Regions from separate parts of the Streptomyces sp. NPDC034037 genome, predicted to be linked through region 1. Evidence: predicted binding sites of a transcription regulator. Region 1 holds the regulator's gene; the other holds the start of a gene.
The links. The regulator HrcA, encoded in region 1, represses chaperone genes, less so after heat shock. The targets are predictions, from matches to a motif close to TTNGCACTCNGNNNNNCNGAGTGCNAA.
Positions count from the first base shown of each region.

Region 2: groES (co-chaperone GroES) is a predicted target of HrcA. The motif match lies at 3,861-3,887, and genes of this name have one in related genera.

Region 1 is NZ_JBVISC010000001.1:810,440-825,490, forward strand. Features, by position in the region: gene ACZ516_RS03700 (glucarate dehydratase family protein) at 1-1,232, opposite strand, end outside; gene ACZ516_RS03705 (hypothetical protein) at 1,244-1,429, opposite strand; gene ACZ516_RS03710 (adenosine deaminase) at 1,794-2,795, opposite strand; gene ACZ516_RS03715 (ribonuclease Z) at 2,839-3,744, opposite strand; gene ACZ516_RS03720 (histidine triad nucleotide-binding protein) at 3,760-4,113, opposite strand; gene ACZ516_RS03725 (hypothetical protein) at 4,377-4,961, opposite strand; gene ACZ516_RS03730 (16S rRNA (uracil(1498)-N(3))-methyltransferase) at 5,043-5,783, opposite strand; gene ACZ516_RS03735 (nitronate monooxygenase) at 5,780-6,862, opposite strand; gene dnaJ (molecular chaperone DnaJ) at 7,197-8,333, opposite strand; gene hrcA (heat-inducible transcriptional repressor HrcA) at 8,334-9,350, opposite strand; gene ACZ516_RS03750 (MBL fold metallo-hydrolase) at 9,584-10,324, shown strand; gene ACZ516_RS03755 (DUF3097 domain-containing protein) at 10,360-11,238, shown strand; gene hemW (radical SAM family heme chaperone HemW) at 11,268-12,500, opposite strand; gene ACZ516_RS03765 (SpoIIE family protein phosphatase) at 12,973-14,928, opposite strand.
Region 2 is NZ_JBVISC010000008.1:144,935-159,985, reverse strand. Features, by position in the region: gene tsaD (tRNA (adenosine(37)-N6)-threonylcarbamoyltransferase complex transferase subunit TsaD) at 1-183, shown strand, start outside; gene ACZ516_RS26940 (hypothetical protein) at 180-437, shown strand; gene ACZ516_RS26935 (class I SAM-dependent methyltransferase) at 490-1,077, opposite strand; gene ACZ516_RS26930 (class I SAM-dependent methyltransferase) at 1,151-2,440, opposite strand; gene ACZ516_RS26925 (polysaccharide deacetylase family protein) at 2,523-3,449, shown strand; gene groES (co-chaperone GroES) at 4,034-4,342, shown strand; gene groL (chaperonin GroEL) at 4,461-6,089, shown strand; gene ACZ516_RS26910 (SDR family NAD(P)-dependent oxidoreductase) at 6,361-7,134, opposite strand; gene ACZ516_RS26905 (LysR family transcriptional regulator) at 7,300-8,229, shown strand; gene ACZ516_RS26900 (WhiB family transcriptional regulator) at 8,340-8,666, opposite strand; gene ACZ516_RS26895 (response regulator transcription factor) at 9,055-9,666, shown strand; gene ACZ516_RS26890 (sigma-70 family RNA polymerase sigma factor) at 9,933-10,508, shown strand; gene guaB (IMP dehydrogenase) at 10,637-12,154, shown strand; gene ACZ516_RS26880 (GuaB3 family IMP dehydrogenase-related protein) at 12,266-13,390, shown strand; gene ACZ516_RS26875 (nucleotide sugar dehydrogenase) at 13,485-14,738, opposite strand; gene ACZ516_RS26870 (glycerol-3-phosphate dehydrogenase/oxidase) at 14,967-15,051, shown strand, end outside.

The sequences.
Region 1 (15,051 bases):
CGCAGGGCGCGGAAGTCCTCGTCCAGCCAGCGCGCGTGCAGGGCGGCGAGCTTGTCCCGGTCGAGTTCGACGCCGAGTCCGGGGCGGTCGGTGACGGCGATCCGGCCGGCCACGAACGGCAGCCGCTCGCGCAGCACGTCCTCGGCCTGCCAGGGGTAGTGCGAGTCGCAGGCGTGGTGGAGGTCGGGCACGGTCGCCGCCACGTGTGTCATCGCGGCGAGGCTGATGCCCAGGTGCGTGTTGGAGTGCATGGAGACGGCGACATCGAACGTCCGGCAGACCGCGGCCAGTTCGCGGGTGCGCCGCAGGCCGCCCCAGTAGTGGTGGTCGCAGAGCACCACCTGCACGGCGTCCTCGGTGAAGGCCCGCGGTATCTCCGCGAAGGTCGTCACGCACATGTTCGTGGCGAGCGGCACCGAGGTGCCCGCCGCGACCCGGGCCATGGCGGGGGTGCCGAGCGCGGGGTCCTCCAGGTATTCGAGTACGTCGGCGAGTTCGGCGGCGACCCGCAGCGAAGTCTCCACCGACCAGGCGCCGTTGGGGTCCAGGCGCAGCGGCCTGCCCGGGAAGGCCTCGGCGAGGGCGCGGATCGCGGCGATCTCCTCGTCCGGCGGGAAAACGCCACCCTTGAGCTTGAAGGAGCTGAAGCCGTGGCGCTCGGCGAAGAGGCGGGCCTGGGCGACGATGCCGGCCGGGTCGAGGGCGGCGCCCCAGCCGTCGTCGGGCTCGCTCGCGCGGCCCGGGGGATGTTCGGCCCACTTGTAGAAGAGGTACGCGCTGTACTCCACGGTGTCGCGCACCTTGCCGCCGAGCAGGGCGTGCACCGGCAGCCCGAGCGCCTTGCCGAGCGCGTCCAGGCAGGCCACCTCGAAGCCGGAGACGACGGACAGGCGCAGCTTGTCGGCGCTCTGCACGCCGCGCAGCCCGCCGACGTCCACCGCGTCCTCCACCCGTGCGGCGTTCACGGCCGTGTCGTCCGCGAGTGTGAACAGCCGGTTCACGTCCGAGACGTCCGTGCCGACCAGCCGGGCGGCGAGCGGCCGCGCGATCTCCAGATACTTCGTGTCGCCGTACGTCTCCCCGACGCCGGTCTCCCCGCCCGCCGTGACCACTTCGACGACGAGGCGGGGGGTGTAGGGCTGATGGACGCCCTGGGTGTTGAGCAGCGGCGGATCGGCGACGAGGACCGGTGTGAGGCGGACGTCCGTGATGACCAGACTCTGTCCATACATGAGAACGGAGACTAGGTATGCGAACGGTTGGCCGTCAATGGTGCGGTGCCCGGGGAGGCGGCCGTCCGGCGCCGGTAGTAGTGCACGGTGACCGCGCCCAGCAGGGGGCCCCAGAGGAGCAACGGCGCGTAGACGACGTTGAGCAGCCAGATGCCCCAGGTGGTGGCGTCCAGGTCCGCGTGGAGCGAGGCGGCCACACCTCGCCCCAGCTCCGCACCAGTCCCAGGGTGAGGAAGGCGAGGACCTCGGAGACCAGGCTGAGGCCGACGAGGGCCAGTGAGGCCGGGCGCCCCCATCTGCTCGTACTCGGCGGGGGCGAGCCCCACGGGGACGCCCACGGCGATGGCCGACCGCCAGAGCGCCGAGGGCACATTGGTCCAGGCGGCGCCCACGGCGGCGCGCCGGGCCCAGCGGGGCACACCGGGCAATACCTTCGCTGTCAGCATGCGAGCCATGCTCGTCGCGGGGGCGCACGCCCACATCGCCCCGCGGGGCCATCCCCTCTCCCCCACGAGGCGGAACCACGTGTACGACGGTCCCGGGCGGGCCCGGGGTGCGCGGTCAGTCGAACGCGTAGGCCTCGACCTCGGCGAGGTAGCGCGCCCGCAGGGCCTCGTCCGCCGCGTCGCGGTCCAGGAAGGCCGCCTCGAAGGAGTTCCGCGCCAGGGTGCGCAGCCGCTCCTGGTCGATGCCGAGGGCCTCGCGCACGGCGTGGAAGGTGTCGTCGACGTACCCGCCGAAGTAGGCCGGGTCGTCGGAGTTGAGCGTGCACATCAGCCCGGCGTCCAGCATCCGCGCCAGCGGGTGCTCCTCCAGCGTGTCGATGGCGCGCAGCCGGACGTTGGAGAGCGGGCAGAGCGTGAGCGGCACGCGCTCGCGGACCAGACGCTCGACCAGCTCCGGGTCCTCCATGCAGCGCAGCCCGTGGTCGACGCGCTCGACGCGCAGCACGTCCAGGGCCTCGGTGATGTACGCGGGCGGGCCCTCCTCGCCGGCGTGGGCGACGAGCCGCAGGCCGAGGGCGGCGGCGGCCTCGTACACCTCCTTGAACTTGACCGGCGGGTGGCCGACCTCGGCCGAGTCGAGGCCGACGCCGATGATCCGGCCGAGGTGGGGCCTGGCCGCCTCCAGCGTCTCCATCGCGGACTCGGCGGACTCGTCGCGCAGGAAGCACATGATGAGCCGCGTGGAGACGCCGTGCCGCTCCTCGCTGCGCTCCAGCGCGCGGCTCAGGCCCTCGACGACGGTGGCGAGGGGGACGCCGCGCTTCATGTGGGCCTGCGGGTCGAAGAAGATCTCCGCGTGGCGCACGCCCTGGGCGGCGGCGCGGGTGAGGTAGGCGTCCGCGAGCTGCTCGAAGTCGGCCTCGGTGCGCAGCACGGCCATCAGGCCGTAGTAGAGGTCGAGGAAGGACTGGAGGTCGTCGAAGAGGTAGGCCTTGCGCAGTTCCTCGGTGTCGGCGTAGGGCAGGTCGACGTCGTTGCGCGCGGCGAGTTCGAAGGCCAGCTCGGGTTCGAGGGTGCCTTCGATGTGGAGGTGGAGTTCGGCCTTGGGGATCGGCATGGTGCGGTCTCGCTCAGTTCTGTGCTGTGGGGGGGGGGTGGGCTCAGGTGCGTTTGGGCAGGGGGACGCGGGACAGGTCGCGGGCGATGGTGAGTTCGCCCGTGAAACCGGCGGCGCGGGCCTGCTGTGCGTAGACGTCCGGGTCGGGGTAGCGCTGGCTGAAATGCGTCAGCACGAGATGGCGCACGCCCGCGTCGAGGGCCACCCGGGCGGCCTGACCCGCGGTCAGGTGCCCGTGGTCGGTGGCCAGTCGTACGTCCTCGTCCAGGAACGTCGACTCGATGACCAGCATGTCGCAGCCCTCGGCGAGCGCGTGGACGCCGTCGCAGAGCCGGGTGTCCATCACGAAGGCGAAGCGCTGCCCGCGCCGCGCCTCGCTGACCTCTTCCAGCGTGACACCGCCGAGGCTGCCCTGCCTCTGGAGCCGCCCGACGTCGGGTCCCTGGATGCCGCGCTCGGCGAGCAGGCGGGGCAGCATGCGGCGCCCGTCCGGCTCGACGAGGCGGTAGCCGTACGACTCGACGGGATGGGAGAGCCGCACCGCGTCGAGGGTGTAGGAGGGGCCGGTGGCCAGCGGCCCGTCGGCGGTGACCGGGGCCTCGGTGAGCGAGACGGTCTCGCGGTAGGCGGTCGCGTACCGCAGCCGGTCGAAGAAGCGCTGCCCGGAGGCCGGGTAGTGGGCGGTGACGGGGTGCGGGACCCGGTCGAGGTTGATGCGCTGGATCACTCCGGCGAGGCCCAGGGAGTGGTCGCCGTGGAAGTGCGTCACGCAGATCCGGTGCAGGTCATGGGCGGCGACCCCGGCGCGCAGCAGCTGCCGCTGCGTGCCCTCGCCGGGGTCGAAGAGGATGCCCTGGCCGTCCCAGAGCAGGACGTAGCCGTTGTGGTTGCGGTGCCGGGTCGGGACCTGGCTGGCGGTGCCGAGCACCACCAGTTCACGTGACGACAAGAGGAGCCGGCCCCGCTATCCGGGGGGCCACTGGAGGCCGCGGCCGCCCATGATGTGGGCGTGGGCGTGGAAGACCGTCTGTCCGGCGCCCGTACCGGTGTTGAAGACGGTGCGGTAGCTGTCCAGGCCCTCCGCCGCGGCGATCGCCTCGGCTTCCCGCAGCACGTCGGCGGCGATCTGCGGCTCGGCGGCGGCCAGCGACGCGGCGTCGGGGTGGTGCGCCTTGGGGATCACCAGGACGTGCGTGGGCGCCTGCGGGTTGATGTCGCGGAAGGCGACGGTCGTCTCGGTCTCGCGCACCACGGTCGCCGGCACCTCCCCCGCGGCGATCTTGCAGAACAGGCAGTCGCTTCGCGCTTCACCCGCCATGGGTCCGGCCTCCTCGTCAGCAGTGATCCGTACGCACGGAATGCTATCCCTCCGCGTCACGAGGGGGCGCGGCACCAGGGGAACACACCCCCTCGCGCGCGGGCGCGGGCGGGGCCACGGCGCCCCGGGGAGGTCCGGCGCCACCTCGGCCGGGTTCTCCCGCGGCGCGGCGAGCACGCTCCGTACCGCCTCGGCCAACCGCGAGTCGTGGCCCACCGCCTGGGGGTGGTCACCACCGTCCGGGGGCCGGCCGGGTCACCGGGTCATTTTCCCGGGACGCAGTCGCAGGTGGGGGTCGGCCGCGGGTGCGGAGTGACGGTCACCGTGACGGTGGTCGTGGGGCCGGGCTCCGGCTCGTCGTGGGCGGGCGGCGGCTGCGAGCCGGGCGGCGGGGAGGACGCGCCGCCGCCGGCCCCGCAGTTGCCGAGGACGTCGACGCGGAACCACTGCTTGCCGTCGACCTTCGCGGTGAGGTCCCCCCGTACGCATCTGCCGTTGACGACGGCGCGCACGGTGCCCTCGACGGTGATGTCCTTGCCGTCGTCGGACTCGCCCCGGCAGTCCACCTCGACCACGGCCTCGGGCGTCGGGGCGCCGCTCTTGGGGGTCACCCGGTCCCGGTAACGGGCGGTGCAGCTCAGCCACGCCACGTCCAGATGCCGGCGCTCCAGCTGCTTCGTGCCCAGCTGGTCGACGGTGAGCGAGACCGCCGAGGTGTTCAGGCCGCCGGCCACGGGGTCGCACGCCGTGACGCCGAGCGCGGCGGCGCCCGCGAGCCAGAGGGCGTACAGGATCGGGGTACGCCGTTTCCCTGCGTTCCGTTGCCGTAACCGCCTCAATGCCCCCATGGGCGGCAGAGTGCCACTTCGGGCGGCGGTGCGGTAGACCGCATGCGGCCATGTGCCGGCGGCCCGGCGAGGGCGGGCCCGTCAGGACCAGCGGCCGGTGCGGCCCAGGAGCAGCGCCGTCGCCGCCGTCCCCGCGGTCGAGGTGCGCAGCACGCTGCGGCCGAGACGGTACGGCTTCGCGCCGGCCTCGGCGAAGGCCGCCAACTCGTCCGGGGAGACGCCCCCTTCGGGTCCGACGACGAGCACGATCCGGCCGCTCGCCGGGAGTTCGGCGGTGGCCAGCGGCTCGCTGCCCTCCTCGTGCAGGACGGCCGCGAAGTCGGCGTCCGCGAGGAGGGCGGCGACCTGCTTGGTGGAGGCGGCGTCGGCCACCTCGGGGAAGCGGGCGCGGCGCGACTGCTTGCCCGCCTCGCGGGCGGTGGCCCGCCACTTGGCCAGCGCCTTGAGGCCGCGCTCGCCCTTCCACTGCGTGATGCAGCGCGAGGCGGCCCACGGCACGACGGCGTCGACGCCGGTCTCCGTCATGGTCTCGACGGCCAGTTCCCCGCGGTCGCCCTTGGGCAGCGCCTGGACGACGGTGATGCGGGGCGACTCCTCGGGCTCCTCGGTGACCGCGTCCATCCGTACGACGAGCCGGTCCTTGCCCTCGGTGTCCAGGACCACGCAGTGCGCCCAGCGGCCCGCGCCGTCGGTCAGGACGACGTCCTCGCCGGCGCGCAGCCGCTTCACGGAGACCGCGTGCCGCCCCTCGGGTCCTTCGAGCACGTAGTGTCCGTCGGCGCGCGCGTCGAAGTGCTCGACGACGAAGACGGGGGCGGTCACGGCGTGCCGTCCCGGTCCTCGCGGGCCGCCGCGTCCCTCGCCTCGGCCAGCTCGGCCGCGAGGACCTCCACGAGCTGCCCGGCGGGCAGCTCCCGGGCGAGGCGGTGGCCCTGTCCGGCCCACAGGGCCATGCCCTGGGCGTCCCCGGCCTTCGCGGCGGCCTTGCGCAGGCCGCTGGTCAGGTGGTGCACCTCGGGGTAGGCGGCGGGCGCGTACGGGCCGTGCTCGCGCATGAAGCGGTTGACGAGGCCGCGGGCGGGCCGCCCGGAGAACGCCCGGGTCAGCTCGGTCCGCAGGAAGAGCGGGTTGGTCATGGCCTGCTTGTGCAGCATGTTGGCGCCCGACTCCGGGGTGACCAGGAACGCCGTGCCGAGCTGCGCCGCGTCGGCGCCCGCCGCGAGCACCGCGGCGATCTGCGCGCCGCGCATCAGGCCGCCGGTCGCGACGAGGGGGATCTGCACGGTCTCGCGGACCTGCGTGACGAGGGAGAGCAGCCCGATCCCGGCGCCGTCGGCCTCGGGGTCGTCGCGGTGGGTGCCCTGGTGGCCGCCCGCCTCGACGCCCTGGACGCAGACCGCGTCGGCGCCGGCCCACTGGGCGGCCTGCGCCTCCTCGGGCGTGGTGACGGTGACGACGGTGAGGGTGCCGACGCGGGCGAAGGAGTCCAGGACGTCGCGGGTGGGGCAGCCGAAGGTGAAGGAGACGAGCGGCACGGGGTCGTCGAGGAGGATGGCGAGCTTGGCGTCGTAGCCGTCGTCGCGCCCGCTGTCGGGGTCGCCGAGCGGGGTGTCGTACCAGGTGGCCTCGCCGGCGAGCTGGCTGCGGTAGACGTCGACCGCGGCGGCGTCGGCGGTGTCGGGCTGCGGCATGAAGAGGTTGACGCCGAAGGGCCGCGAGGTCAGCCCCCGGACCTGCTTGATCTCCTCATACATCCCGTCGGCGGTCTTGTACCCGGCGGCGAGGAATCCCAGCCCCCCGGCCTCGGAGACGGCCGCGGCCAGCCGCGGACAGGACGCACCGCCCGCCATGGGGGCCTGCACGATCGGATGGCGGCAGAGCTCGGTCAGCACGGAGGACATACAAGCATCGTGCCATGCCCCACCCACCCCACCGAACGCCACCCCACAGCCCCCCGCAAGGGCCACGAGCCCGCCACACGCGGGCTCCGCCACGGGAAGCGAGAACCCCGTAAGGGGCACGAGGAACGGCGCGAGCAACCCCGTAAGGGGCGCGGGGAACGGCGCGAGCAACCACCCACAACCCGCACGGGAAGTCCCATCAGGGGCGCGGGGCTGTGACACGTGCGGCTCCGCCGCGGGGCGCGAGCAACCAAAAGCCGACCCGCACGGGAAAAGCAGGGCGCCCCCGGGCACGGAACAACCACCCGGGGACACAGTGACCCAGCTCCAGGCGCTACCGCCCGTTGAACGCGTCCTTCAGCCGCGAGAACAACCCCTGCTGCCCCGGCTGGAACTGCCCGGTGGGCCGCTCCTCGCCACGCAGCTGGGAGAGTTCCCGCAGCACCCGCTCCTGCTCGGCGTCGAGCTTCGTCGGCGTGAGGACCTCGACGTGCACGATGAGGTCACCGCGCCCGCCGCCCCGCAGATGCGTGACACCGCGCCCGTGCAGCGGCACCGACTGGCCGGACTGCGTGCCCGGCCGGATGTCGATCTCCTCCACGCCGTCCAGCGTCTCCAGCGGCACCTTCGTGCCGAGGGCCGCCGCGGTCATCGGGATGGTGACCGTGCAGTGCAGGTCGTCGCCGCGCCGCTGGAAGACGGCGTGCGGCAGCTCATGGATCTCGACGTAGAGGTCGCCGGCGGGGCCGCCGCCGGGGCCGACCTCGCCCTCGCCCGCGAGCTGGATCCGCGTGCCGTTGTCGACACCTGCGGGGATCTTGACGGTCAGCGTCCGCCGCGACCGGATGCGGCCGTCCCCGGCGCACTCCGGGCAGGGCGTCGGCACGACGGTCCCGAAGCCCTGGCACTGCGGACACGGGCGCGAGGTCATGACCTGCCCGAGGAAGGACCGCGTGACCTGCGACACCTCGCCGCGACCGCGGCACATGTCACAGGTCTGGGCGGACGTCCCCGGCGCGGCACCCTCGCCGCTGCAGCTCGTGCAGACGACCGCCGTGTCGACCTGGATGTCCTTGGTGGTGCCGAAGGCGGCCTCGTCGAGGTCGATCTCCAGCCGGATCATGGCGTCCTGGCCACGGCGCGTGCGCGAGCGCGGCCCGCGCTGCGACGCCGTCCCGAAGAACGCGTCCATGATGTCGGAGAAGTTGCCGAAGCCACCGGCGCCGAAGCCGCCCGCGCCCCCGCCGCCCGCTTGGGACAGCGGGTCGCCGCCGAGGTCGTAGACCTGCTTCTTCTGCGGGTCCGACAACACCTCGTAGGCGGCGTTGATCTCCTTGAAGCGCTCCTGAGTCTTCGGGTCCGGATTCACATCCGGGTGAAGCTCACGCGCCAGCCTCCGGAAGGCCTTCTTGATCTCGTCCTGGGAAGCGTCGCGGCGCACGCCGAGTACGGCGTAGTAGTCCGTGGCCACTTACGACTCCGCCAGGATCTGTCCGACGTAACGTGCCACTGCGCGTACTGCTCCCATCGTTCCCGGATAGTCCATGCGGGTCGGTCCGACCACGCCTAGTTTCGCGACTGCCTCGCTGCCCGAACCGTAGCCGACCGAGACCACGGAGGTGGAGCTGAGGCCCTCATGGGCGTTCTCATGACCGATCCGTACGGTCATGCCCGAATCCGTGGCCTCGCCGAGCAGCTTGAGGAGCACGACCTGCTCCTCAAGGGCTTCGAGCACCGGCCGGATCGTGAGGGGGAAGTCGTGTCCGAAGCGGGTGAGATTGGCGGTTCCGCCGATCATCAGCCGTTCCTCGGTCTCCTCGACCAGCGTTTCGAGGAGGGTGGAGAGGACCGTGGCGACCGTGCCGCGGTCCTCGGTCTCGAATGCCTCGGGCAGGTCCTGCACCAGCTGCGGCACGTCCGCGAAGCGGCGCCCCGCGACCCGGCTGTTGAGCCGGGCCCGCAGATCGGCCACCGACGTCTCCCCGAAGGGCGCCGGGCAGTCGATCATGCGCTGCTCGACCCGGCCGGTGTCGGTGATCAGTACGAGCATCAGGCGCGCCGGCGCGAGCGAGAGCAGCTCCACGTGACGCACGGTCGAGCGCGTCAGCGAGGGGTACTGCACCACGGCGACCTGCCGGGTCAGCTGCGCGAGCAGCCGCACCGTACGCCCCACGACGTCGTCGAGGTCGACGGCGCCGTCGAGGAAGTTCTGGATGGCGCGGCGCTCGGGGGCGGTCATCGGCTTGACGCCGGCGAGCTTGTCGACGAAGAGCCGGTAGCCCTTGTCGGTCGGGATGCGCCCGGCGCTGGTGTGGGGCTGGGCGATGAACCCTTCCTCCTCCAGCGCCGCCATGTCGTTGCGCACCGTGGCCGGGGAGACGCCGAGACTGTGCCGCTCGGTGAGCGCCTTGGAGCCGACGGGCTCCTCCGTCCCGACATAGTCGTGGACGATGGCGCGCAGCACTTCGAGCCTGCGTTCACTGAGCATCGCGCACACCTCCAGCCGTCATCCGTCGCGGTGTTCCCCGCTCTGGCACTCAACGCGGGTGAGTGCCAGCTTGTCAAAGGCTCAGTGTACGGCCGTGGGGTACGGGCCCGGCAAGGCCGGACCCCACCTTGGTCCGCCGGGGGCCCGCCGGGGGTCCGCCGGGGGTCCGCCGGACGTTCGTCGGGGGTTCGTCGGAGGCTGCCGAGGGGCCGCGCACCGGCTAGCGTCACCGTATGGATGTGGAGCCGGCATGGGAAGCGGCGGGCTGGGAACGGCTCGCACCTGGTGTGGGGCGGTGCCGCCTGCCGGTGTGGGACTGCACGGCGGGGCTCGTCGTCGGTGCCGACGCGGCCCTGATGATCGAGGCGGGGTCGAGCCTGGCCGAGGGCGCGGCGCTGCGGACGCGGGCGAGGGAGCTCCTCGGCGGCGGGCGGCGCGTGACGCATCTCGCGTTGACGCACCCCCATTTCGACCACGTCCTCGGGGCGGCGGCGTTCGCGGGCGTGGAGGTGTACGGCGCGGTCGGCATCGAGACGGTCCTCGCCGAGGGCCGCGAGGAGCTGCGCGCGGACGCGGTGCGGCACGGCGTGGACCCCGAGGCCGCGGCGGAGGCCGCCGACCTCCTGGTCCGTCCGCACCACCTGGTGTGCGGCGAGTGGACGCTGGACCTCGGCGGGCGCCAGGTCCTGCTCGCCAACGTCGGCCCCGGGCACTCGGGGCACGACCTGGCGGTCCTGGTGCCCGCGGCGGACGGCGGGCGGGAGGTCGTCTTCTGCGGCGACCTCGTCGAGGAGTCGGGCCAACCGCAGGCGGGGCCGGACGCGGTGCCGGGGCGGTGGCCGGCGGCGCTGGACCGGCTGCTCGCGCTGGGCGGCGAGGACGCGCGGTACGTGCCGGGGCACGGTGCGGTGGTGGATGCCGCTTTTGTCCGTGCGCAGCGCGCCACACTGGCGGCCCGATTCGGCGTGTCGTAGCGGTCCGTCCGCGCTCTCTTCCTATCGTCGGGAAAATGCGCCCACCCGTCTCCCGCCGCCACCCCGCCGAGGGCCCCACGGGCCCGCAGCGCCGCCTGTACTCTCCCGACCTGACGCCTCCCTGGAAGAAGCCGAAGGCCGTTCCCGAGGTGGCGGCGGACGCCGGCCTCGTGGTGGAGGAGGTGGGCACCGGGTTCTGCGGGGCGGTGATCCGCTGCGAGAAGACGGCGCAGGGGCCGACGGTGACGCTGGAGGACCGCTTCGGCAAGCACCGCGTCTTCCCGATGGAGCCGCGGGGCTTCCTCCTGGAGGGCAGGACGGTCACGCTGGTCCGCCCCGCCTCGGCTGCGGCCGCCGCTCCCGTACGCCCCGCGCGCACCGCGTCCGGCTCGGTGGCCGTGCCCGGGGCGCGGGCCAGGGTCGCCCGCGCCGGGCGCATCTACGTCGAGGGCCGGCACGACGCGGAACTGGTCGAGCGGGTCTGGGGCGACGACCTGCGCGTGGAGGGCGTCGTCGTGGAGTACCTGGAGGGCATCGACGACCTCCCCGCGATCGTCGCCGGTTTCTCCCCCGGCCCCGACGCGCGCCTCGGCGTCCTGGTGGACCACCTCGTCCCCGGGTCCAAGGAGTCCCGCATCGCGGCACGGGTGACCGGCGAGCACGCGCTGGTGGTGGGCCACCCCTACATCGACGTGTGGGAGGCGGTGAGACCGGCCTCGGTGGGCATCGAGGCGTGGCCGCGGGTCCCGCGGGGGCGGGACTGGAAGACGGGCGTGTGCGAGGCGCTGGGGTGGCCGCCGAACACGGGTGCGGCCTGGCAGCGGATCCTGGGCTCGGTGCGCAGCTACAAGGACCTGGAGCCGGCGCTCCTCGGCCGGGTGGAGGAGCTGATCGACTTCGTCACGCTGCCCTGAGGGCGGCTCCGCCGCCGGGACGGCTCCCCTCAGTCGACCAGGTCCCGCACCACCGCGTCCGCCAGGAGCCGGCCCCGGAGCGTGAGGACGGCCCGCCCGTCCGCGTAGGGGCGGGCCTCCAGCAGTCCCTCGGCCAGTGCCTTGCGCGATACCGCCAGACCGGCCTCCCGCAGCAGCGAGAGCGGGCAGCCCTCGCGCAGCCGCAGCTCAAGCAGGATCCGCTCGACCCGCCGGTCCTCGGCGGAGAGCACCTCGCGCCCCGCCCCGGGCGACCTGCCCGCGGCGAGCGCGGCGGCGTACGCCCCCGGGTGCTTCACGTTCCACCACCGCACGCCCCCGGCGTGGCTGTGCGCCCCCGGCCCGGCCCCCCACCAGTCGGCGCCCCGCCAGTACAGCTCGTTGTGCAGGCACCGCCCCGCCTCGGAGGTGGCCCAGTTGGACACCTCGTACCACGCGAAGCCGGCGCCGCTCAGCGCCTCGTCGGCGATCAGGTACCGGTCGGCGTGGACGTCGTCGTCCGTCATCGGCACCTCCCCGCGCCGGATGCGCCGGGCCAGCTGCGTGCCCTCCTCCACGATCAGGGCGTAGGCGCTGATGTGGTCGGGTCCGGCGCCCAGCGCCGCGTCCAGCGTGGCCCGCCAGTCGTCGTCGCTCTCCCCCGGCGTGCCGTAGATCAGGTCGAGGTTGACGTGCTCGAAGCCGGCCGCCCGCGCCTCGGCGACGCACGCCTCGGGCCGCCCGGGCGTATGCGTGCGGTCGAGCACCTTCAGCACGTGCTGCCGCGCGCTCTGCATGCCGAACGAGACCCGGTTGAAGCCGCCCTCCCGCAGCTCCGCCAGGTAGGCCGCGTCGACCGACTCCGGGTTCGCCTCGGTGGTGATCTCCGCGTCGTCCGCGAGCCCGAACTCGTCCCGTACGGCGGCGAGCATCCGTACGAGGTCACGGGCGGCGAGCAGCGTCGGCGTACCGCCGCCGACGAAGACGGTGCGCACCGGGCGGGGGTCGTCGCCGAGGACCTTCCGCGCGAGGCGCACCTCGTCGGTCAGGGTGTCGGCGTAGTTGTCGCGCGAGGCGAGCACACCGCCGGAGCCGCGCAGCTCGGTCGCGGTGTAGGTGTTGAAGTCGCAGTAGCCGCAGCGCGTGGCGCAGTACGGAACGTGCAGGTAGAAGCCGAGAGGGCGGGAGGCCGCGCCGTCCAGGGCGGACGCGGGCAGCGCCCCGTCCTCGGGCATGGGCTCACCATCGGGCAGTGCGGAAGGCATACGTCGATTGTCCCGCACCGCCGGACCACACCCGGCGCCCCTCCGCACCGACCCACCCCACCGCCCGGCCCGCCTGCTCCGTGCACCGGCCCGTCCACCCGGCCTGCTCCGTGCACCAGCCCGTCCGCCTGGTCCGTCCACCGGCTCGTCCGCCTTGATCCATCCGCCCGGCCCATCCACCCGGCTCGTCCACCCGCCTGCTCTGTGCACCGGCCCGTCCACCGGCTCGTCCGCCTTGGTCCGTCCGCCGGCTCGTCCGCCTTGGTCCGTCCGCCGGCTCGTCCGCCTGCTCCCTCCACCCGGCCCGTCCACCCGCCTGCTCCGTGCACCGGCCCATCCACCCGGGCCCATCCGTCCGGCCCGTCCACCGGCTCGTCCGCCTTGATCCATCCGCCCGACCCACCCGCCCGGCCTGCTCCGTGCACCGGCCCTCCACCCGGCCCGTCCGCCCCGCCCATCCACCCGGCCCGGTCTAGTTCGCCCGGAGCACCAGCAGTGCCACGTCGTCGTCCGGGGGCCGCTCCGAGAACTCGTGCACGAGTTGTCGGATCCACTCCGCTACCAGCCCCGCGTCGAGTCCCGCGCAGTCCGCGAGGGCCTGGGCGAGGCCGTCGCCGTCGTCGAGCTGGGAGCGTCCGGAGCGCCGCTCGGTCACCCCGTCGGTGACGCACAGGAGGGTGTCGCCGGTGCGCAGCTCGAAGCTCTCGCTGGTGTACGTCTCGTCGTCGATGACGCCGAGCAGCATCTGCGGGGAGGCCGCCGCCCGCACCTGTCCCGAGGGGGAGAGCAGCAGCGGCAGCGGGTGCCCGGCGCACGCGATGGTGCAGCGCACGCCGCCCTCGTAGGGGACCAGCTCGCCGTAGAGGAGGGAGAGGAAGCGCGAGGTGGGGCCGTCGGGCGACACGCCCTGGCCACCCGCGACGGCGACGACGGCGGCCGCCGCGTCCGCCGCCTCGGTCGCGTCGTCGAGGAGCAGCTGGTTGAGGCGGTCGAGGACCTCGGCGACCTGGTAGCCCTCGCGGGCGAGCAGCCGCAGCCAGGGCCGGGCGAGGCCGATGACGACGGCGGCCTCGGGCCCCTTGCCCTGGACGTCGCCGAGGGCGAAGCACCAGCGCCCCTCGCCCGCCTGGAACACGTCGTAGAAGTCGCCGCCGGGCCCGCCCTTGTCCCGTGGCTCGTACACCAGGCCGCTCTGCACGCCGGGGATCTGCGCGACCTTGCTGGGCAACAGGCCCCGCTGGAGGATCTGGCTGATGTTGGCCTGCCGCTGGTAGCGGCGGGCCGTGCTGACGGCGAGCGCGACGCGCCGGCTGAAGTCCTCGACCAGGCCGGTGACTTCGTCGGGGAAGGGGACGTCCCCGGCCCGTGCGCGGTGCACGGCCGCGGGCGGGGCGAATCCCGCCCGGCCGATCACCAGTGTGCCGAGCGCCCGGCCGCCCGCGATCAGGCGGTACCCGAGCGCCGTGCCGAACGGCTCGCCGCCCAGCGCCTCGCCCGGCCAGCGCACCGGGAACGCGCCCGAGCCGGTCGCCTCGGGCAGCTGGGGCGGGTCCTTCTCCAGGACGCGGCGCAGTTCCTCTATGCGGTGCTCGCTGGTGTGCCAGACGCGGGCGAGCCGCGCGCCCGGCGCCCCGGTGGCCGCGCGGCCCGGGCCCTCCGAGGCGTCCTCCAGCCAGATCGCGCACCAGTCGGCGAGGCGCGGGACGAGCAATTGTCCCGCGAGCGCGGCCACCAGGTCCTCGTCGAACTGCCCGGCCAGCAGGTCGGACGCCTCGGCGAGGAAGCTGAGCGCGCCGCGGCCCACCCACTCCGTGTCGTGCGTGACCCGCTTGGGCAGGGGCGCGAGGATCTCGTCGGTGCGCAGGCCGCCCAGCGCCGCCTGCTCACCGGCGTACGACTCGCTCTCGTGCCCCGCACCGGCCCCCTGGACGGGCAGCCGCGCCCAGACGGTCTTGGTGCCCGTGCGGTAGGTGATGCCCCAGGACTCCGAGAGCGTGGCGACCAGTTGCAGGCCTCGGCCGTACTCGGGGGTGCCGGGCGGCGGCGGTCCCTGCTCGCTGCGCAGCGCGCGGGAGGGGTGGTGGTCGGAGACCTCGATGACGAGGGTCTCGGGGTCCTCGCCGGGCACGGCGCCGTCGAGACGGCACAGCAGTTCGACGGCGGTGCCCGCGTGCACGACGGCGTTCGTCACCAGCTCGCTGACCAGCAGCACCGCGTCGTCGGTGAGGCGTACGGTGATCCCGGCGGCCGCGGGCACCCCCAGCTCGGTCCAGTCGGCGAGCGCCGCGCGCACGAACCGGCGGGCGGCGGCGGGTGCCAGGGGGTTTCCGGGCAGGGAGGTGCGCACCACCGCCGGTGGTCCGGGGCGGGCCTGATTCTCGGCGGAAGCACCGAATTCGGTCTCCCGTTGCATCGGAATGGACCCCACGGTTGCGCTCCTGAGCAGTTCGGGTGATTACGCCTCAGGCGACACCGCCAGGGTGACAGACTGGCCGCGCCCATAAGCACCGAGTTACCGAAGTGGGCCGCCATGAGTGACAACCGTGCTATG
Region 2 (15,051 bases), on a different contig from region 1:
TGCACGGACAACGGCGCGATGGTCGCGGCCCTCGGCGCCGAGATGGTGGCCCGCAACCGCGCGGCCTCCTCGTGGGACCTGTCGGCCGACTCCTCGCTGCCGGTGACGGAGCCGCACGTGCCGGGGCACACGCACTCCCACGACCACGTGCACGAGGTCAGCAAGGAGAACCTGTACTCGTGACCGTCGCGCTGATGTGGGAGGCCCGGGCCGCCGAGGGGCGGGGCGCGGAGCTGCTGACGTGGGCGCGGGCACAGCGGTTCGACGCCGCGCCGCTGCGGCGGGAGCACTTCCGCGCCCCGCAGGACCGGGTCCTCGTCATCACCTGGTGGGACGCCGCGTACGACGCCGACCTCCCGGAGCTGCCGGACCCGGCGCCGGAGCTGGTGGCCCGCGCGGCGCACCGCTGGCGGTTCGAGCCGGTGGACGCAGACTGATGCCCGACGCCCGACGCCCGACGCCCGACGCCTGATGGCCGACGCCTGACGCTCACGTCTTGCGGTACGTCAGCAGGTACCGCCAGAACAGCAGCTGCCGCACGCCGGCGCCGGGCAGGAGGCGGGCCGCCTCGGCGCGGATCCGGGGGAGCGTCATGTCGGGCTGCCGTACCGGCGCCCTGAGCGGGGGCGGGCGGGTGCCGCGCAGGCGTTCGCCCATGTACACCGCCAGCCGCGCCACGGCGTTGGCGGGCGACGCCGCGAGGTCCCACCACGTCATCCCGGAGTAGCAGCCGAGGACGAGCAGGGTGCCGCCCGGCGCGAGGGCGTCGCGCAGCCGGGTGACGGTGGCGAACGGCATGTGGTGCAGGCTCGCCAGGCAGGTGACGACGTCGTAATGCCCCTCGGGCAGGTCCCCTTCGGTCACGTCCGCCCGCCGGAACCGGGGTCCGCCGCCCAGCGCCCGGGCCTCGGCGATGACCTCGGCGGACGGATCGAGCGCGTCGACCGTGTAGCCGCGTGCGGCGAGGCGCCGGGCGAAGCGGCCGGTGCCGCAGCCGACGTCGAGGGCGGTGCGGCCGCCCGGCGGCAGCGCGCGCAGGAGCAGCCGGTGGTAGTGGTCGTTGTGGTCGAAAGGCATGGCGTGAGCCTGCCAGAGGGGGCCGAAGGGGTGCGGGGAAACCGCGCCCCGGTCGGCCCTCGGCCGGCGCCGCTCAGTCGGTGGGCACCGGGTGGCCGATCAGCATGGCCGGGGCGCCCGCCACCCGCGTGAGGAAGACTGTCGCCGCGTTCTTGCCCTGCGGTTTCACCTTGCGGCGCAGATCCTCCGGCTCCACCGCCGAGCCCCGCTTCTTCACCGTCAGGACGCCGACCTCCCGCTCCCGCAGCAGGGCCTTCAGCTTCTTCACGCCGAAGGGGAGCTGATCGGTGATCTCGTACGCCGCCGCGTAGGGGGTCGCGTGCAGCGCGTCGGACGTGACGTACGCGATGGTCGCGTCGATCAGTCCGCCCTCGACCCGGGCCGCGACCTCGGCGACCAGGTGCGCGCGGATGACGGCGCCGTCGGGCTCGTACAGGTACCGCCCCACGGGCCGCACCTCGGGGTCGGGCAGCAGCGTGGCCAGCGGGCTCCACAGCGAGACGTTCCGCGGCAGGAGCGTCGCGCGGTGCGAGGCGGGCGCGTCCGTGCCGAACCACAGCACCGCCTCCTTGACGTCGCCGCCGTCCGAGATCCACTCGGCCGCCGCCTCGGCGGGAATCGCCTCGTGCGGGATGCCGGGGGCGATCTTCAGGGCGGCGCGCGGGGCCCCGAGCGCCGTCCGGACGGCCCAGGACAGCGGCGGGGAGTAGGACTCCGGGTCGAAGATGCGGCCACGCTTGGAGGAGCGGCGCGCCGGGTCCACGAACACCGCGTCGTACGCCGCTGTGTCCACGTCCGTGACATCGGCCTCGCGCACCTCGATGAGGTCGGCGAGCCCGAGTACCTCCGCGTTGGCGCGGGCGACGGCGCAGGTCAGCGGGTCCCGGTCGACGGCGAGGACCGAGATGCCGGCCCGCGCCAGGGCGATGGCGTCACCGCCGATGCCGCAGCAGAGGTCGGCCAGGGAGCGCACGCCCAGCGCCTTGAAGCGCGCGGCGCGGTGCGCGGCGACGGAGGCGCGGGTGGACTGCTCGACGCCGTTGGGCGTGAAGAACATCCGGGCCGCGTCCTCGGCGCCGAACTTCGCCGCCGCCCGTCGGCGCAGGCGGGCCTGGGCCAGGGCGGCGGAGACCAGCGGCGCCGGGTGCTCGCGGCGCAGCCGGGTGGCGGCGGCCAGCTCCTGCGCGGGCTCGACGTCCCGGACCTCGGCGAGCAGGGCCCGGCCCGCCTCGGTGCGCAGGGCGGCGAAGGCGGCGAGCGGGTCGCCGGGGCCGGTGTCGCCGGTGGAGGGGGCAGCGGGGGCAGCGGTGACAGCGCTGGCGTCGGGGCCGGGCGGCGTGTTCGGGTCGTTCACCCGCCCCATTGTGGGCCAGTCGGTGGATGGTGCGCGGCGGGTGGCGGTGTCGGCCCGGGAAGCGGGCCCCGGGCTGCGAGGATCCGGCGCCATGCAACTCGTACGACAAAACGAAGAATGCGCCGTAAGGCGGAAGAATCGGTCGCGTGTCGCGCTCGCGGCGCTGACCGTCACGGCGATCGCCTCCGGCTGCGCCTCCGGGGGCGGATCCGATGCCGTGCGGCCCGCTCACGGCCAGCAGCCGCTCCAGGCGCCGCCCGCCCGGGCCCTGCACTCCTACGCCCAGCAACTCGGCGCCGCCCATGCCGCCCGGGTCACGGCCGCCAAGCGCTGGGGCCTGGCGAGGACCCCGCTGACCGCGCCCGCCCCGCCCGCGACCAAGCCGCGGCTCAAGACCCGCCGGGGCTTCGAGGTCAAGGGGCAGTCGAAGCTGCCGCCGGTCTTCACGACGATCCCGACCAAGAAGAAGGTCGTCTTCCTGACCATCGACGACGGGGCCGAGAAGGACCCGGCGTTCCTGCGGATGATGAGCGACCTGCGGATCCCGTACACCGCCTTCCTCAGCGACTACCTCGTCAAGGAGGACTACGGCTACTTCACGAAGATGCGCGACCGCGGGGTCTCCCTGAACAACCACACCCTCAACCACCGCTACATGCCAGGACTCTCCTACGCACGCCAGCGCCGCGAGATCTGCGGCATGCAGGACGTCATCGAGAAGCGCTACGGCAAGCGGCCGGAGCTCTTCCGGCCGCCGTACGGCAACTACAACCGGGACACGCTGCGCGCCGCCAAGTCCTGCGGCATCAAGGCGGTGCCGCTGTGGAACGCGGAGGTCTTCGCCGACCGCATGGACTACCGCGAGTGGGACCGCGACCTGCACCCCGGCGACATCCTCCTCACCCACTTCCGGGGCCACGAGGACTGGAAGGGCACCATGCCCGACATGGTCCGCCGGGCCATGAAGACGGTCACGGCCAAGGGCTACGCGGTGGCCAGGCTGGAGGACTACCTGTGACCCGGCGGGCGCGGGTGCGCCGCCGCCTCCTCGTGGGGGCCCTGCTGTGCGGAGTACTCGCGCCCGCGCCGCTGGTGTCCTGCGCGGAGTCGGTGGACCCGATCGAACGCCTGGGCAGGAAAGCCGCCGAGAAGATGCCTGCGCGCGGCCGGGGGAGCACGGGCGACCCGGGCGCCGACCACTGCGGGCGCCCCCGCCCCGGCGATCCGATGCCGCCCCGCGCCGGGCGTACGGGGATGCCCCGCACCGGCGCTCCGGAGCCGCCCCGCGCCGAGCGCACGGACGCGCCCCGTCGACGCGCCGAGCCGTCGGAGGAACTTCGGGGCCGCGCAGCACGTTGTCCGGACAGGGCCACACCCCTGCCCCCGGGGCCGGGGAGCGCCCCGTCCCCGTAAAGCGCCGCGCAGTGGATTGGCACTCCGCTTGACCGAGTGCTAATCGCCGTCCTAGTCTCGCTTCTGGCACTCCCCGTTGGAGAGTGCCAACAGCGACGGGCAGGTCCGGCACCCGCGACGACGGATCCACCTGGTCGCCACACCTCAGACTGTTAACCCCGTGAGATCTCCGAAGGGGGAGACCGGAACGTGACGACCACCAGCTCCAAGGTTGCCATCAAGCCGCTCGAGGACCGCATTGTGGTCCAGCCGCTCGACGCCGAGCAGACCACGGCCTCCGGCCTGGTCATTCCGGACACCGCCAAGGAGAAGCCCCAGGAGGGCGTCGTCCTGGCCGTGGGCCCGGGCCGCTTCGAGAACGGCGAGCGCCTGCCGCTCGACGTGAAGACCGGCGACATCGTGCTGTACAGCAAGTACGGCGGCACCGAGGTGAAGTACAACGGCGAGGAGTACCTCGTCCTCTCGGCCCGCGACGTGCTCGCGATCGTCGAGAAGTAGTTCACCTGCTTCACCAGCAGATTTGCTTTGAGCTGCGCCCCTGGTCACCCCGCTGATTGCCGGGCGGCGAGGGGCGCGGCTCGTTAACCCGAGTTTTCGAGAGGGCTGAATCGCTCCCATGGCGAAGATCCTGAAGTTCGACGAGGACGCCCGTCGCGCCCTTGAGCGCGGCGTCAACAAGCTTGCCGACACGGTCAAGGTGACGATCGGCCCCCGCGGCCGCAACGTCGTCATCGACAAGAAGTTCGGCGCCCCGACCATCACCAACGACGGCGTCACCATCGCCCGTGAGGTAGAGGTCGAGGACCCGTACGAGAACCTCGGCGCCCAGCTGGTGAAGGAGGTGGCGACCAAGACCAACGACATCGCTGGTGACGGCACCACCACCGCCACCGTGCTCGCCCAGGCCCTGGTCAAGGAAGGCCTGCGCAACGTCGCCGCCGGCGCCTCCCCGGCCGCCCTGAAGAAGGGCATCGACGCCGCCGTCAAGGCCGTCTCCGAGGAGCTCCTCGCCACCGCCCGTCCGATCGACGACAAGGCCGACATCGCGGCCGTCGCCGGTCTGTCCGCCCAGGACCCGCAGGTCGGCGAGCTCATCGCCGAGGCGATGGACAAGGTCGGCAAGGACGGTGTCATCACCGTCGAGGAGTCCAACACCTTCGGCCTGGAGCTCGACTTCACCGAGGGCATGGCCTTCGACAAGGGCTACCTGTCCCCGTACATGGTGTCCGACCAGGAGCGTATGGAGGCCGTCCTCGACGACCCGTACATCCTGATCCACCAGGGCAAGATCTCCTCCATCCAGGACATGCTGCCGCTGCTGGAGAAGGTCATCCAGGCCAACTCCTCGAAGCCGCTCCTGATCATCGCCGAGGACGTCGAGGGCGAGGCCCTGTCGACCCTGGTCGTGAACAAGATCCGCGGCACCTTCAACGCCGTCGCGGTGAAGGCCCCCGGCTTCGGCGACCGCCGCAAGGCGATGCTCGGCGACATGGCCACCCTCACCGGTGCCACCGTCATCGCCGAAGAGGTCGGCCTCAAGCTCGACCAGGTCGGCCTGGACGTGCTCGGCACCGCCCGCCGCGTCACCATCACCAAGGACGACACCACGATCGTCGACGGCGGCGGCAACAAGGCCGACGTCGAGGGCCGCGTCAACCAGATCAAGGCCGAGATCGAGGCCACGGACTCCGACTGGGACCGCGAGAAGCTCCAGGAGCGCCTCGCGAAGCTGGCCGGCGGCGTGTGCGTCATCAAGGTCGGCGCCGCCACCGAGGTGGAGCTGAAGGAGAAGAAGCACCGTCTGGAGGACGCCATCTCCGCGACCCGCGCCGCGGTCGAGGAGGGCATCGTCTCCGGTGGTGGCTCCGCGCTCGTCCACGCCGTGAAGGTCCTCGAGGGCAACCTCGGCAAGGAGGGCGACGAGGCCACCGGTGTCGCCGTCGTGCGCCGCGCCGCCGTCGAGCCGCTGCGCTGGATCGCCGAGAACGCCGGCCTGGAGGGTTACGTCATCACCTCCAAGGTCGCCGAGCTGGACAAGGGCTTCGGCTTCAACGCCGCGACCGGCGAGTACGGCGACCTGGTCAAGGCCGGCGTCATCGACCCGGTCAAGGTCACGCGCTCCGCGCTGGAGAACGCCGCGTCCATCGCCTCGCTGCTGCTGACGACCGAGACGCTCGTCGTCGAGAAGCCGGCCGAGGACGAGGGCGACGCGGGCCACGGCCACGGCCACGGTCACTCGCACTGACCTGCGCTCTCGCTGAGCGCCGAGGCCCGGCTCCCCTTGTCGCCCAGGGGGAGCCGGGCCTCGGCCTTTTCGGGGACGCGTCTGCCGGGTTGCGCCGACTTCGCCGGGTGCGGGCCTGTTCCTGGCCGGTCGCGCAGTTCCCCGCGCCCCTGAACGGCGTCAGGTGTAGCGCCCCTGGAAGGGGCGCGGGGAACTGCGCGAGGACGGACCACGGCCCGCAGCCGGTGAACACACACCAGCCCGGCAGACGCGAGGGCCCGGAAACAAGACCCTATTGAGGCCCGTACTTGCGGCCCGTGCGGGACGTGACGCCACCCAGAAGGGACCTCGGCGTCACCTTCACGAGGCCCATCAGGGCCTTGTAGCGCGGATCGGGCACGGAGACGGTCCGCCCCCGCGCCAGGTCGGCGAGCCCCGCCGCCACCAGCTTGTCCGCGTCGAGCCACATCCAGTCGGGGATGTTGGACGTCCCCATCCCGGCCCGCTCGTGGAACTCCGTACGGACGAAGCCGGGGCACAGCGCCATCAGCCGCACCCCGCTGCCCGCCAGGTCCTTCGCCGCGCCCTGGGTGAACTGCACGACCCACGCCTTCGAGGCGCCGTACGTCCCGCGCGGCACGAACGCCGCCACCGACGCGACGTTCACCACTCCGCCCCGGCCCCGCTCCCGCATCGACTCCGCGGCCGCCGACGTCAGCCGGAGCACCGCCTCGCAGTGCACCTTGAGCATGGTCAGCTCGTCGGCCATCGCCACTTCCAGGTACCGGCCCTTGTTGCCGAACCCGGCGTTGTTGATCAGCAGGTCGACGGCGTCCCTGCGGTCGGAGAGCCGCTTCTCGACGGCTTCGATGCCGCTGTCCGTCGACAGGTCCGCGGTGAGCACCTCCGCCTCGATGCCGTGCCGGTCGTGCAGCTCGGTCGCCTGTTCGCGCAGCCGCTTGGTGTCACGCGCCACCAGGACGAGGTTGTGGCCGTCACCGGCGAGGCGGCGCGCGAAGGCGGCGCCGATGCCGGCGGTTGATCCCGTAATCAGAGCCGTAGTCATGGACCAAGGCTAGTGAGATTCGGCCACCGCCGGGCCGGCCGCACGCCATGACCCCGGGTCACGAGACCGCGCGCCGTACCCGCGCGCCCGCAGATCGGGCGACCGCCACCCAAAGGCGCGGGGCGATATTTCACGCCGGGCCCAAGCAACGCTTATGCTCGAAGGATGATCGAGGCCCGTCACCTCCGTGTCCTGCGCGCCGTGGCCGCCACCGGCTCCTTCTCCGCCGCGGCCCGCGAGCTCGGCTGCACCCAGCCCGCCGTGAGCCAGCAGATGAAGGCCCTCGAATCGTCCACCGGTACGCCGCTGCTGATCCGCACCGGCCGCGAGATGCGCCTGACGCAGGCGGGCGAGGCGCTGGTCCGGCACGCCGCGGGCATCCTCGCGGGCCTCACCGCCGCGGAGGAGGAGGTGGCCGCCATCGCGGGCCTGCGCGCGGGCCGGGTCCGGCTCGTCTCCTTCCCGAGCGGCAGTTCGACGCTGGTGCCCGCCGCCCTCGCGGCGCTGCGCGCGGCCCATCCCGGGACGCGCGTCTCCCTGGTGGAGGCCGAACCGCCGCGCTCGGTGGAGATGCTGCGCGAGGGCGACTGCGACGTGGCGCTCGCCTTCCGGTACGCGGCCCGGAGCGAGGCCCCTCAGGGCAAGGCGGACGGCGCGCCCGCCGCCGAGGACTGGGACGACCTCGTCGTGCGCCCGCTGCTCGCGGACCGGCTCGTCGGCCTCGTGCCCGAGGGGCACCGGCTCGCCGGTGCGGACGCCGTCACCATCGGGGAGTTCGCCGACGAGTCGTGGATCGCGGGCTGCCCGCGCTGCCGCCGGCAGCTGGTGGAGGTCTGTGAGGGGGCCGGCTTCGTGCCCCGGATCGACTTCGCCACCGACGACTATCCGGCGGTGATCGGCCTGGTCGGCGCCGGCCTCGGGGTGGCGGTGCTGCCCGAGCTGGCGATCGAGTCGGTGCGCCCCATGGGCGCCCGGACGGTGACGGTCGAACCGGTCGTGCGGCGGGAGATCGTCGCGCTCACGCTGCCGGACCTGGCGCAGGTGCCGGCCGTCGCCGCCACGCTGGACCACCTGGCGCGCGCGGCGGCCCGCTGATCCGCGCGCCGGGCCCACGGGCGCTGTGCAGAACGGCCACGGCCGCTGTGCTGAACGGGCCCACGGCCCCTGTGCAGAAACGTTCCTTCAGTACGGCGAGACGCGCTCGCTCAGTGCGGTGAGACCGCTCCGCCGGGCGCGGACGCCCTGACGAGGCGATGGCGCGCCCGCCCCATCAGCTCCTCGCGCTCGTCCTCGGTCAGCCCACCCCACACGCCGTACGGCTCGCGCACCGCGAGCGCGTGAGCGGCGCACTCCGCACGCACCGGGCACCGCATGCAGACCTCCTTGGCGGAGTTCTCTCGCGCGCTGCGCGCGGCACCCCGCTCGCCCTCCGGGTGGAAGAAGAGCGAGCTGTCGACCCCGCGGCAGGCGGCGAGGAGCTGCCAGTCCCAGAGATCTGCGTTCGGTCCGGGAAGGCGGGAGAAATCTGCCATTGCTGTTCCCCTTGAAGCCGTTCTGACGCGGGTACGGTGCCCATGACCGTACATCTACTGTCTAAGGAGATGAAAATATGACTCATTGCGAATCTAGCCACAGACACCGATAAAAGGGAAGAAAAGGAGCTAAATGGGGCATAGGTTGTGATGAAACCTTGAGGGTGTGCCGCACGCTCTGCTCTGTGTCCGGGCCCTCACGTAGAGTGCCGAAGATGGCTGACTGCCCCGTAACTCTTTCGGGTGACCGTCGTTGAGAGTGCGAGGCGGTTGAAGGAAAAGCGCTCGGGCAGGTGTCCGAGAGCGTCAACCGCACAGGTGACGAATATGTACCAGCCTGGAGGCTCAAGGTGACGCGCAGCAGCTGTGAGAGCCGCGGAGGACAGTCATGACATCCGTCCTCGTCTGCGACGACTCCCCGCTTGCCCGAGAGGCGCTCCGTCGAGCGGTCGCGACCGTGCCCGGCGTCGAGCGTGTGACGACGGCGGCCAACGGCGAGGAAGTCCTCCGCCGCTGGGGCGCCGACCGCTCGGACCTGATTCTGATGGACGTACGCATGCCCGGTCTGGGCGGCGTGGAGACCGTCCGGCGGCTGCTGTCCGCCGACCCCGGTGCGCGCATCATCATGCTCACCGTCGCCGAGGACCTCGACGGGGTCGCGCTCGCGGTGGCCGCCGGTGCCCGCGGCTATCTGCACAAGGACGCCTCGCGCGCCGAACTGCGCGCGACGGTCACGCAGGCGCTCGCCGACCCGACCTGGCGGCTCGCCCCGCGCAGACTGCGCTCGGCCGAGATGGGCGCCGCGCCCACGCTCACCGCGCGGGAGATCCAGGTCCTGGAGGGCATGAGCCACGGCCGGTCGAACGCGGAGATCGGACGCGAGCTGTTCCTCTCCGAGGACACGGTGAAGACGCACGCCAGGCGGTTGTTCAAGAAGCTCGGCGCCTCGGACCGGGCGCACGCGGTGGCGCTCGGCTTCCGCTGGGGCCTGGTCCGCTGAGTGTGCCGCGGCGGGGGCGCGACGCCTCCCGCCCGCCACGCGGTGGGCGGGGCGGCGGACGCCCGCCGCACCCCTCCTCGGGAGCGGTGGGTGTCGCTTCGCGGCCGATGCCGCATCCTTGAGGTGTGGAGTTCCTCGGGGACGAGTCGATCGAGCGGGAGGGGAGGGCGCAGGAGATGAGTTCCGGCGCACCTGCTCATAACGCTTCAGTGCACAACTACGGACGCGGTGCCGCGGATCAGCCGCCGTCAAGGCACCATGGACCGATGCGCGATGACAAGACGACGGTGATCGGTGCCCTCGTCCTTCGCGCCGTCGAGGGCGACGAGCAGGCCACGCACGACCTTCTCGCACACGTGCACCCGCTCGCGCTGCGCTACTGCCGCGCCCGGCTGTCCCGGCTGCCGGGTGACGCGCGGCACTTCGTGGAGGATCTGGCGCAGGAGGTCTGTGTCGCCGTACTCCTCGCCCTGCCGCGCTACAAGGACACGGGCCGCCCCTTCGAGGCGTTCGTCTTCGCGATCGCCGCGCACAAGGTGGCCGACCTCCAGCGGGCGGCCATGCGCCGGCCCGGTTCGACCGCCGTGCCCTCCGACGAGATGCCCGAGCGGCCCGACGACTCGCTCGGCCCCGAGGAGCGCGCCCTGCTCAGCAGTGACGCGGAGTGGGCCAAGAAGCTCCTCGCCAACCTCCCGGAGAACCAGCGCGAGCTGCTGCTGCTCAGGATCGCCGTCGGCCTCACGGCCGAGGAGACCGGCCAGATGCTGGGCATGTCCCCGGGAGCGGTGCGCGTGGCCCAGCACCGGGCGCTGAGCCGGCTGCGGGCCCTGGCCGAGCAGTGAGCCGTCGTACGGCGTGCTGCCGTACGAACGTCCAAAGAATGCCGATGATCTTGATCGTGGAATGAGACACTCCTCGTTCCCGTTAGCATGGACATCCGCACCGATCAAGGCCATTTGGGGAAGGTGTCATGACTGCAAACAGCGGTTCTTCGACTGGGGTGCCCGATAAATTCGCGACACTGGGGCTGACCTACGACGACGTGCTGCTGCTGCCGGGCGCGTCGGACATGGCGCCCGACCAGATCGACACCTCCTCGTACATCTCGAAGAACGTGCGGGTGAACGTTCCGCTGCTGTCGGCCGCGATGGACAAGGTCACCGAGGCGCGGATGGCGATCGCCATGGCGCGCCAGGGCGGCGTCGGCGTGCTGCACCGCAATCTCTCCATCGCCGACCAGGCCAACCAGGTCGACCTGGTCAAGCGCTCCGAGTCCGGCATGGTCACCGACCCGATCACGGTGCACCCGGACGCGACGCTCGCCGAGGCCGACGCGATCTGCGCCAAGTTCCGCATCAGCGGTGTCCCGGTGACCGACGCGGCCGACCGGCTGCTGGGCATCGTCACCAACCGCGACATGGCCTTCGAGAACGACCGCGGCCGCCAGGTGCGCGAGGTCATGACGCCGATGCCGCTGGTCACCGGCAAGGTCGGCATCTCCGGTGTGGACGCCATGGAGCTGCTGCGCCGCCACAAGATCGAGAAGCTGCCGCTGGTCGACGACGCGGGCGTGCTCAAGGGCCTCATCACGGTCAAGGACTTCGTGAAGGCCGAGAAGTACCCGAACGCCGCCAAGGACGGCGAGGGCCGGCTCCTGGTCGGCGCCGCCGTCGGCGTCGCGGGCGACGCCTTCGAGCGGGCCCAGGCGCTGGTCGCCGCGGGCGTCGACTTCATCGTCGTCGACACGGCGCACGGCCACTCCCGCCTCGTCGGCGACATGGTCGCCAAGATCAAGTCCGACGCCCCGGGCGTCGACGTCATCGGCGGCAACATCGCCACCCGCGAGGGCGCCCAGGCACTGATCGACGCCGGTGTCGACGGCATCAAGGTCGGTGTCGGCCCCGGCTCCATCTGTACGACGCGTGTCGTCGCCGGTATCGGCGTCCCCCAGGTGACGGCCATCTACGAAGCCTCGCTCGCCGCCAAGGAGGCCGGTGTCCCGGTCATCGGCGACGGCGGCCTGCAGTACTCCGGAGACATCGCCAAGGCGCTCGTCGCCGGCGCGGACACGGTCATGCTGGGCTCGCTGCTCGCCGGCTGCGAGGAGTCCCCCGGTGAGCTGATGTTCATCAACGGCAAGCAGTTCAAGTCCTACCGCGGCATGGGCTCGCTCGGCGCCATGCAGTCGCGCGGCGACCAGCGCTCCTTCTCCAAGGACCGCTACTTCCAGGAGGGCGTCGCCTCCGACGAGAAGCTGGTGCCCGAGGGCATCGAGGGCCAGGTGCCCTACCGCGGCCCGCTCTCCGCGGTCGTCCACCAGCTGGTCGGCGGCCTGCGTCAGTCGATGTTCTACGTCGGCGGACGCACCGTCCCCGAGCTCCAGGCCAACGGCCGCTTCGTGCGCATCACGTCCGCGGGCCTCAAGGAGAGCCACCCGCACGACATCCAGATGACGGTCGAGGCGCCGAACTACAGCCGTCACAAGTAGTCTTCCGGCTCCACGCGCGCGTGAAGGGGCGGTCCCGGCTCACCGGGGCCGCCCCTTGCGTGTGTGTCGGGGATACTGGACAGGCAGACCAAGAGGGAAAGGCCCCACAACGTGACTGAGATCGAGATCGGGCGCGGCAAGCGCGGCCGCCGCGCGTACGCCTTCGACGACATCGCCGTCGTACCGAGCCGGCGCACCCGCGACCCGAAGGAGGTCTCGATCGCGTGGCAGATCGACGCCTACCGCTTCGAGCTGCCCTTCCTGGCGGCCCCCATGGACTCCGTGGTCTCGCCGCGGACCGCCATCCGCATCGGTGAGCTGGGCGGCCTCGGCGTCCTGAACCTCGAAGGCCTCTGGACGCGCTACGAGGACCCGCAGCCGCTGCTGGACGAGATCGCCGAGCTGGACCCGGAGACCGCCACGCGGCGCCTCCAGGAGATCTACGCCGCCCCGATCCAGGCCGACCTCATCGGGCAGCGCATCAAGGAGGTGCGCGACTCCGGCGTGGTCACCGCCGCCGCGCTCTCCCCGCAGCGCACCGCCGAGTTCTCCAAGGCCGTCGTGGACGCTGGCGTGGACATCTTCGTGATCCGCGGCACCACCGTCTCCGCCGAGCACGTCTCCGGCGCCGCCGAGCCGCTGAACCTGAAGCAGTTCATCTACGAACTCGACGTGCCGGTCATCGTGGGCGGCTGCGCCACCTACACCGCCGCCCTGCACCTGATGCGCACCGGCGCCGCGGGTGTCCTGGTCGGCTTCGGCGGCGGCGCCGCGCACACCACGCGCAACGTCCTCGGCATCCAGGTGCCGATGGCCACCGCCGTCGCCGACGTCGCGGCCGCCCGCCGCGACTACATGGACGAGTCCGGCGGCCGGTACGTCCACGTCATCGCCGACGGAGCCGTGGGCTGGTCCGGCGACCTGCCCAAGGCCATCGCCTGCGGCGCCGACGCCGTCATGGTGGGCTCCCCGCTGGCCCGCGCCACGGACGCGCCCGGCAAGGGCCACCACTGGGGCATGGAGGCCGTCCACGAGGACGTGCCGCGCGGGAAGAAGGTCCACCTCGGCACCGTCGGCACGACCGAGGAGATCCTCACGGGCCCCTCGCACATCCCCGACGGCTCGATGAACTTCTTCGGCGCGCTGCGCCGTGCCATGGCGACGACGGGCTACAGCGAGCTCAAGGAGTTCCAGCGCGTCGAGGTGACGGTCGCGGACGCGCAGCACAAGCGGTGACGCGCGCGCCGCTCGTGTGACGTCGTGGAAGGGCCCGGACGCGGATGCGTCCGGGCCCTCTCACATGTGTCCGGGCCCTTCCACGCGCGCGTGGCTACAGGCGGTGGGCGGCGCCCGCCGGGGTCGCGCCGCGCGTGTCGAGGAGCAGCTGCGCCTTCACGGCCAGCCCTTGCAGGTCGTACGTGCGGTGGTGCTGGAGCAGGATCGTGAGGTCGGCCTCGGCGGCCGCCTCGTAGAGCGAGTCCGCGCGCGGGACCGGACGGCCGAGGATGCTCCAGTTGGGCACATAGGGGTCGTGGTAGCTGACGGAGGCGCCCAGCTCCATGAGCCGGGTCGCCACCTCCTGGGCGGGGGCGCCCTGCTGGTCGGCCAGGTCGGGCTTGTAGGTGACGCCGAGGAGCAGGACGCGGGCGCCGCGCGCGGACTTGCCGTGTTCGTTGAGCAGGGTCGCCGAGCGCTGGATGACGTACTGGGGCATGCGGTCGTTGACCTGCGCGGCCAGCTCCACCATGCGCAGGGGGCGGGCGCCGCGCGAGGGGTTCGGGATGTCCAGGGGGACGCCGTGGCCGCCGACGCCGGGCCCGGGGCGGAAGGCCTGGAAGCCGAAGGGCTTGGTCTCGGCGCAGCGGATGACGTCCCACAGGTCGATGCCGAGGTCGTGGCAGAGCACCGCCATCTCGTTGACCAGGGCCATGTTGACGTGCCGGTAGTTGGTCTCCAGGAGGTGCACGGTCTCGGCCTCGCGGGGACCCCGGGCGCGGACGACCTTGTCGGTGAGCCGGCCGTAGAAGGTGGCCGCCGACTCGGTGCAGGCGGGGGTGAGGCCGCCGATGACCTTGGGGGTGCCCGCGTAGCCGTGCGAGCGGTTGCCCGGGTCCAGGCGGCCCGGGGAGTAGGCGAGGTGGAAGTCGCGGCCCGCGCGCAGCCCCGAGCCCGATTCGAGGATCGGGCGCAGGAAATCCTCGGTGCTCCCCGGGTAGGCGGGGGACTCCAGGATCACGGTGGTGTGCGGCCGCAGCCGGGCAGCCAGGGCGCGGGCGGCCTCCGCCACCTGGCTCAGGTCCAGCGAGCGGTCGGCGGCGGGCGGGGTGGGGGCGCAGATGACGGCGGTGCGCACGCGGCCCAGTTCGGCCGGGTCGGTGGTCGGCCGGAAGCCCCCCGAGAGCATCCGGCGGACGTCGGCCGCGGTGAGGGTCCCCTCGGCGCCGTCGCAGGGCAGGCGGCCGCTCGCCAGGTCGGTGGCGCGGGCGGGATCGTAGCCGGTGGTGGCGATGCCGCGGGCGACGGCGGCCTGCGCGAGGGGCAGGCCGAGGTGGCCGAGACCGATGACTGCGAGATCTGCGGGCATGGCGGTGGGCCGTCCTCCCAATAGCCGGAGCGGGACGTGCGCGCAAGCCCTGTGGACAATGCGGACCAGCGCAATGTCAGACTAGGAGTAAATATGACCGTTTTGTGGCATTGCACTGCCGTGCCGGTTCGGAGTGTTGTCCACAGGCTGCGGACGAGATCGGCGAGCGCGCGGGAAATCTGGGCATGATGTGAGTCCGACCACACCCGATCACAGCGGGAGGCAGCGGTGAGGACAGCGACACTGGGGCCGGCCGAGCGTGCCGAGTCACTTGCGGGAATGGCCGACCGGGAGCTGGACATCCTGGTCGTCG